One region of the Janthinobacterium sp. 64 genome, then DNA from elsewhere that is predicted to be linked to it. Evidence: predicted binding sites of a transcription regulator. Region 1 holds the regulator's gene; the other holds the start of a gene.
What was found. The regulator FliA, encoded in region 1, starts transcription of late flagellar genes. The targets are predictions, from matches to a motif close to CTAAAGTTTNNNNNNNNNNNGCCGNTA.

Region 1 (3,408 bases):
GTGCGGCGTTTCAGGGCGGGGTTCGGCAGCGGGATCGCTTGCGGCGCTTCCATGATGATGGGCGGCGCGCCCTTGTCCAGGCTGAAGGCCTGGCCGATGGCATTCTGGAAGACGCGGTACTTGCCTTCGTTGACTTGCGAAATCGCGTACATGACGACGAAAAAGGCGAACAGCAGGGTGATGAAGTCGGCGTACGAGATCAGCCAGCGGTCCTGGTTGTCCGGTTCCTCGTCATACTTCCTGCGCGCGCGCCGCATCATGCTCAGTGCTCGTGCAAGAGACTGGAAACGCGCTCTTCGATGATGCGCGTATGGTCGCCCGTGGCGATGTCGTACAGCACGGCGGCCGTGATTTCATACTGCAGCACGCGGCGCGAGACGATGGCCTTGAGTTTGTTCGCCACCGGCAGGAACAGCAGGTTGGCCAGGCCGACGCCATAAATCGTCGAGACAAACGCCACGGCGATGCCGCCGCCCAGTTTGCTCGGGTCGGTGAGGTTTTCCATCACGTGTATCAAGCCCAGCACGGCGCCCAGGATGCCGATGGTGGGCGAGTAGCCTGCCGCCGATTCCCATACCTTGACGGCCTGGCGCTCGGCCATTTCGTAGGCGGAGATTTCCACGTCGAGCAGCTGGCGCAGCTTGTCGGGCGCGATGCCGTCGACGATCATGCGCAAGCCCTTGGCATTGAAGCGGTCGGCCGTGTTTTCCATCAGGCGTTCTAGCGCCAGCGGACCGTCGCGGCGCGCCGTCAGACTCCATAGTCCGATGTCGCGCGCCAGCGCGGCGCGCGTGTCGGCGGGCGGCAGGAAGACCCAGCGCAGCATTTCCAGGCCGCGCACGAAGGTGCGCAGCCGCGTTTGCAGCAGCACGGCGCCGAAGGTGCCGATGACCACGATGGCGAAGGCGGCCGGCTGCAGCAGGGAGGCCATCTTGCCGCCTTCCAGTGCCTGGCCGACCAGGAGGCCCGCCAGCGCCAGCGCCAGCCCGATTACGCTGGACCAGTCCACGCCAGCTCCCTCAAGGTTGCGCGCAGGCGCGCGACGGCCTGGGTATGCAGCTGCGAGACGCGCGATTCGGACACGCCCATCACCGCGCCGATCTCCTTCAGGTTCAGCTCTTCTTCGTAGTACAGGCCCATGAGTATTTTCTCGCGTGGCGGCAGCGCGTCGATGGCATCGATCACGGATTGCCGGAAATCGGTATCGAGCAGGGACCGCAAGGGGTCGCTGTCCTCGTCCACGCAATGGCGGTCGAGAAAGCTGTCATTGCCGTCCGGGTCATGAAAGTCTTCGTAGTACAGCAGCTGGTGGCCGCCGCCGTCGCCCAGCATTTCCTGGTAATCGGCGAGCGACATTTTCAGCAATTTTGCCACTTCCGACTCCGTCGGCGGATGTCCCAGGCGCTGCTGCAAAATGCTCATCGCCTCTTCGATCTTGCGCATGTTCTGGCGCATGCTGCGCGGCAGCCAGTCGCTGGTGCGCAATTCGTCGAGCATGGCGCCGCGGATGCGCAGCACGGCATACGTCTCGAACTGCGCGCCATGCGTCTCTTCATAGCGGCTGATGGCGTCGAGCAGGCCGATCATGCCGGCCTGGATCAGGTCATCGACCTCGACCGAAGGCGGCAATTTCGCCTTCATATGGTGCGCCAGACGCTTCACCAGCGGAATATGCTCCGTCAGCAAATAGTCCTTGTTCGATTTCCCTTTGACCGTGTACATAGGCTGCTTATTGTTTTAACTGCTATCGTGTGCTGATGCTGGATTCAGACGCTGAACTGGTGCGGGCTCCCCGTCTGGTACAAGGTGCCACCGAGCACCGGCGCCGCCGAACGGGCCAGCCGCTCGGCCAGTCCGCGAAACGCCACCGAGGCTCCCGCCAGCGGAAAGGCATCGACCACGCTGCGGCCCAGACGCGCCGCGCGGTGCAGATACTCATCGGCAGGCACCGATCCCATCGAGGTCAGTTTCACGGCCAGGTAGCGGCTCGCCGCCTGCGCCATATTATCGTATACCACTTTTGCTTCGGATTCGGAAGCGCCGGTGACCAGAATGCCGAACGGACGGCGCCCCAGTTCCTGGCTCAGGCGCTTGATCAGGCAGTACGCCGCCTTGATCGAGGTGGCGCTGGTCGACACTTGCACCACGATATCCGACGAGGCCATCAGCGGCACGGGGAAGCAATCGCCCGCGTCGGCGACGACGCCGTCGACCAGCACGATGCCGCTCTGGCGCGCCAGCACTTCGAAAGTCTTGCCCAGGCGGCGCAGTTCGTCCTCGCCCGCATAGTCCATGCTGTCCATCAGGTGGTTGCGCGCGCCCAGGCTGGCCACGCCGAAGCCTTGCGGCACCTGGTGGATGACCTGGTTCAGGGCGCACTGCTGGCGCGCCACGTCGCGCAGGCTGGCGCCGTGCGCCAGTCCCAGGCGCGCGGCGACGCCGTCGCTGCCGCCGCTGGCGTCGAGCAGCAGCACGTCATTGCCGCCGTAGACCAGCGAGGCGCCCAGGTTGACCAGCATGGCGCCCTTGTCGTCCTGCGGCGTGGCCGATAAAAATGTCATCACGCGCGGCTGCGGGCCGGCCAGCATGCGGCGCAAGCCTTCGGCCTGGTCGAAATCGAAATTAGCCAAGGCGCACCCCGCGCGCTTCATTGTTGCGTGCGGCCGCCTGCGCCATCAGGAGCGGCAGTTCGGCATCGGAAAACTGCGTCGCCGCCGCATCGCGCTTGAGCTTGAAGGCGCGGTCGATCAGGTAGCCGCGGTCGGCCAGGTACAGGTCTTCCGGCACGCGCTGGCCGTTCGACACATAAAACAGGTTCAGTTTCTGGCGGATCACCACGTCGAGCACATTGCCGATCGAGGCCGCTTCATCGAGCTTGGTCATGATGCAGCCGGCCAAGCCGCTGCCCTGGTAGGCGCGCACGACTTCATTCAAGGTTTCCTGCGTGGCCGTGGAGTTCAGGCACAGCAAACGTTTCACGTCGGCGCCGGCGCCCGACAGCATGGCCACCTGCTCCGTCACCATCTGGTCGCGCTGGCTCACGCCCACGGTATCGATCAGCACCGTGTGCTTGTTCTTCAATTCTTTCAGGGCGATGCGCAGGTCCGCCTCGTCCTTCACCGAATGCACCATCACGCCGAGGATTTTGCCATAGATGCGCAATTGCTCATGCGCGCCGATACGATAGGCGTCCGTGGTGATCAGGGCCAGTTTTTCAGGGCCGTGGCGCATCACGCAGCGGGCCGCCAGCTTGGCCGTGCTGGTGGTCTTGCCGACACCGGTCGGGCCGACCAGCGCAAACACGCCGCCCTGCTCCAGCATGGCGTCTTCATTGGCGACGGTATTGAGGTTACGGCTCAGGACGGTCTTGATCCAGCGCATGCTTTGCGCGCCATCGAGGCCGGCGGG
Region 2 (3,408 bases), 2.6 Mb from region 1:
CCGCTTCGCTCAGGGTTTGCGGGAAATTGCGGGCGCGGTAGCGGAACAGCAGTTCCTGCAGGCGCTCGTCGGCAAACGAGGGGCGGGCCGTGGCCAGCCTGGCCGGCGTGTCGCGGCGCAGGGATTCGAGCAGACGGCGGTCGTCGTTGCTGACGAAACCGTTGTACAAATCCTCATCCACGTCCAGCGCGGCATTCGCGCCCGGGCGCTGGAACACTTCGGCCCAGATCGCATCCATGTTCGGCGCCGCGGCGGCCAGCTGGGCGTTGACCTTCGCCGCATCCACGTCGATGCCCCATTGCGCAGCCATGGCCGGCGACAGGGTTTTTAAATTGCCGACCAGCATGGGCGACTTGTTCAGGTGCACGCTTTTCACGGGCAGGCGCGTCATGCCTTCCGGCATGGCTTCCTTGCGCGTAAACAGGCTCGTGCGGATGGTGTCGGCGTCCAGACTGAACAGTTCGCGCGGATCGTAGGCGCAATCCCAGACGAGGATTTCATTTTTGTTGCTCGGGTGCGTGGCCAGCGGCCAGACGATGCCCAGGCAGCCCCGTTCGGCGGGGAACATGCCCGACACGTGCAGGAAGGGCTGGCGCTCGGCGGCGGCCAGGTGCATGCCCATTTCGCTGGCGACCCTGTCCTTCTTGTGCAGGGCCAGGCAGAATTCGAACAGTTTCGGCTGCTTTTCGCGGATCAGGCGGGCCAGGGCGATGGTGGCGCGCACGTCGGACAGCGCATCGTGCGCCGCTTCGTGCACCAGGCCATTGGCCTTGCTCAGGTGTTCCAGCTTAAAACTGGTCTGGCCATCGTCGCGCTTCGGCCATTGCATGCCTTCCGGGCGCAGCGCGTGCGTCATGCGCACCACGTCGAGGATGTCCCAGCGGCCGCAATGGTTTTTCCATTCGCGCGCATACGGGTCGATCAGGTTGCGCCAGAACAGGAAACGCGTGACTTCATCGTCGAAACGGATGGTGTTGTAGCCCACGCCGATGGTGCCTGGTTCCGAAAAGGCCGCTTCGATGGTGGCGGCGAACTGGTGCTCGGGCACGCCCAGCTGCAAGCACTGCTGCGGCGTGATGCCCGTGATCAGGCACGCTTGCGGATCGGGCAGGAAATCATTGGCAGGCTGGCAATACAGCATGATCGGCTCGCCGATCTCGTTGAGGTCGGCATCCGTGCGGATGGCGGCGAACTGGGCCGGGCGGTCGCGGCGCGGCTGGGCGCCAAAGGTTTCGTAGTCGTGCCAAAGGAAAGTCTGGGTAGTCATTGATGTCGTTGCTGAATTGGTTATCTGGGCCGCTCAAAGCGTCGCTGCTACAGTTTTCTGAAAACCTGCCGATACTACATGAGAGGATGGTCATCATGGCGTTTCCCGCATGGTGGCATATATTGCCCGTTCAAGGAGGTCTATCGTGTCAATTCCCATCGCCGCAAGCGGCAATTCCACCCCTTCCGTGACTTCCGTCAGTACGGGCGTTGCCGGCAAGGACGATAAAGTCCAGAAAAAGGACGGCGTCAACGCTGAAATGAGCGTGAACGAGCGCAGCAAGCTGCAGTTGAACGCCTCCATCATGCAGGCGTCGCTGAATGTCTCGATCGGTTCGGAAAACGAGCCGCTGGCGCTGCTGTACAAGACGGCCATCACCAACATCAATGAAGCGCTGAAGAGCCAGTACGGTGACGATGCGATCCAGAACGCTGCCTCGCAAGACAATAGCGCCGAAGCGACGGCAAGCCGCATCGTGTCGCTGTCGACGGGTTTTTTTGACGCGTTCAAAAAACAGAATCCCGGCATGGACGACGATGCGGCCCTGAGCAAGTTCATGGACACCATCAGCGGCGGCATGGAAAAAGGCTTCAAGGAAGCGCGCGACATCCTGGACGGCTTGAAAGTGCTCAATGGCGATATTGCCGGCAATATCGACAAGACGTACGAGCTGGTGCAGAAGGGCTATGCGGATTTCATCGCCGCGCACAGCAGCAAGAAGGATGACGCGGCCAAGCCGGCCGACAGCAAGGCTGCCTGAGCTACAGCATGACCCGGTTGCGACCCGAGGCTTTTGCCCGGTACAGCGCCGCGTCGGCGGCGGCGATCAGCGCCTCGTCGTCCTGGTCGGCCGCCAGGCTGGCCACGCCGAAGGAACCCGTGATGTGCGGCAGCGCGCTGCGCATGTCGGCGAAGATGACGGCATGCTGCATGCGTTCGCACAGGCGCTCGGCCACCCGCAGGGCCACGTGTTCGTTGGTATCGGGCAAGATCACCATCATTTCCTCGCCACCATAACGCACAGCAAAATCCGTCGGACGCAGGGCTGCGCCCAGCACTTGCGCGGCGATGCGCAACGCCTGGTCGCCCGCCTGGTGGCCGTGGGTGTCGTTGAAACGCTTGAAATGGTCGAGGTCTATCATCACCAGCGACAGCGGCGAGCCGCTGGCGTGGGCCGTGATGATCATGTTCGGCAGCAGATCCGTCAGCCAGGCGCGGTTGTACAGACCCGTCAGGCTGTCGACCATCGACAGCTGGCGGTAGAATTCGCCCAGTTTCTGGCGCCGGCGCAGCAGGGCATTGGCGGCGCGGATGCGGAAGGACAGCAAGCGCAGCAGGTTGCGCGCCAGGCCGTTCGATTGTTCGATCAATTCCCAGACGACGGCCGCGTCGATCACCAGCAAATCGGTTTCTTCCAGGGCGGAAATGGCAGCCAGGTTGCTCGCTTCATCGAGCACCGATTGTTCGCCCACGCTTTCGCCGGGCAAAACCTTGCTGACGGTGCCGTCATCCATGCCCGTGTGGGTGTCGGCCGCCACGGCCAGCGAGCCGCGCAGGACGATGTACAGGCTGGTGCCCTGGCTGTCGGCAATGGCTTCGCCCGCTTCGAGGCGCATGACGGGGCAGGGCGCCAGCATGGCGGCCGTCTGGCTGTCCGCAGCATCGCTAAATAGCTGTAAATCGCCGATGTTGCAGCCTGAAGCACCGAAATTACCGATCTGTTCCACAATCATACTTTCAAAAAGCCGGTGCGCGCGAGCAGGGGGCCGGTAGCTTCATGATAGCGTAAAGCGGCCTTGGCTGTAACGGCAAAGGCTTGCTCGACGTCACTTACTGTGGGAAATACGACAATTATTTCATTCTCGCGTCCATGCGTTGGAATGCTGATGGTTTTGGCATTCTTGTTACCGCGCACGAAAGACGGGGCCGGATGTGCAAAGGCAGCCTTGAACGGCTGCCTCAGTCTCTGGAAATCCTGCAGGTGGGGAGTTACTCGGCGGTTTCTTCCGCTTCAGCCGTATCGATCACGGCATTCTTGCCGGTGGCGTGGCGCTTGCTGTCTTGCAGGCGGCCCAGGGCACTATCGATGGCGCGTTTCAGTTTGTCCGTGGCGCCGGCAACGGATTGATGCACGGTGGCGT

Region 2: CLU91_RS22220 (DUF5610 domain-containing protein) is a predicted target of FliA. The motif match lies at 1,315-1,341, and genes of this name have one in related genera.

The regions. Positions count from the first base shown of each region.
Region 1 is NZ_PHUG01000001.1:2,453,018-2,456,425, forward strand. It holds gene motD (flagellar motor protein MotD) at 1-257, opposite strand, end outside; gene CLU91_RS10780 (flagellar motor protein) at 263-1,009, opposite strand; gene CLU91_RS10785 (RNA polymerase sigma factor FliA) at 991-1,722, opposite strand; gene CLU91_RS10790 (MinD/ParA family ATP-binding protein) at 1,767-2,630, opposite strand; gene flhF (flagellar biosynthesis protein FlhF) at 2,623-3,408, opposite strand, start outside.
Region 2 is NZ_PHUG01000001.1:5,065,814-5,069,221, forward strand. It holds gene sbcB (exodeoxyribonuclease I) at 1-1,267, opposite strand, end outside; gene CLU91_RS22220 (DUF5610 domain-containing protein) at 1,413-2,027, shown strand; gene CLU91_RS22225 (GGDEF domain-containing protein) at 2,029-2,994, opposite strand; gene CLU91_RS22230 (HPF/RaiA family ribosome-associated protein) at 3,257-3,408, opposite strand, start outside.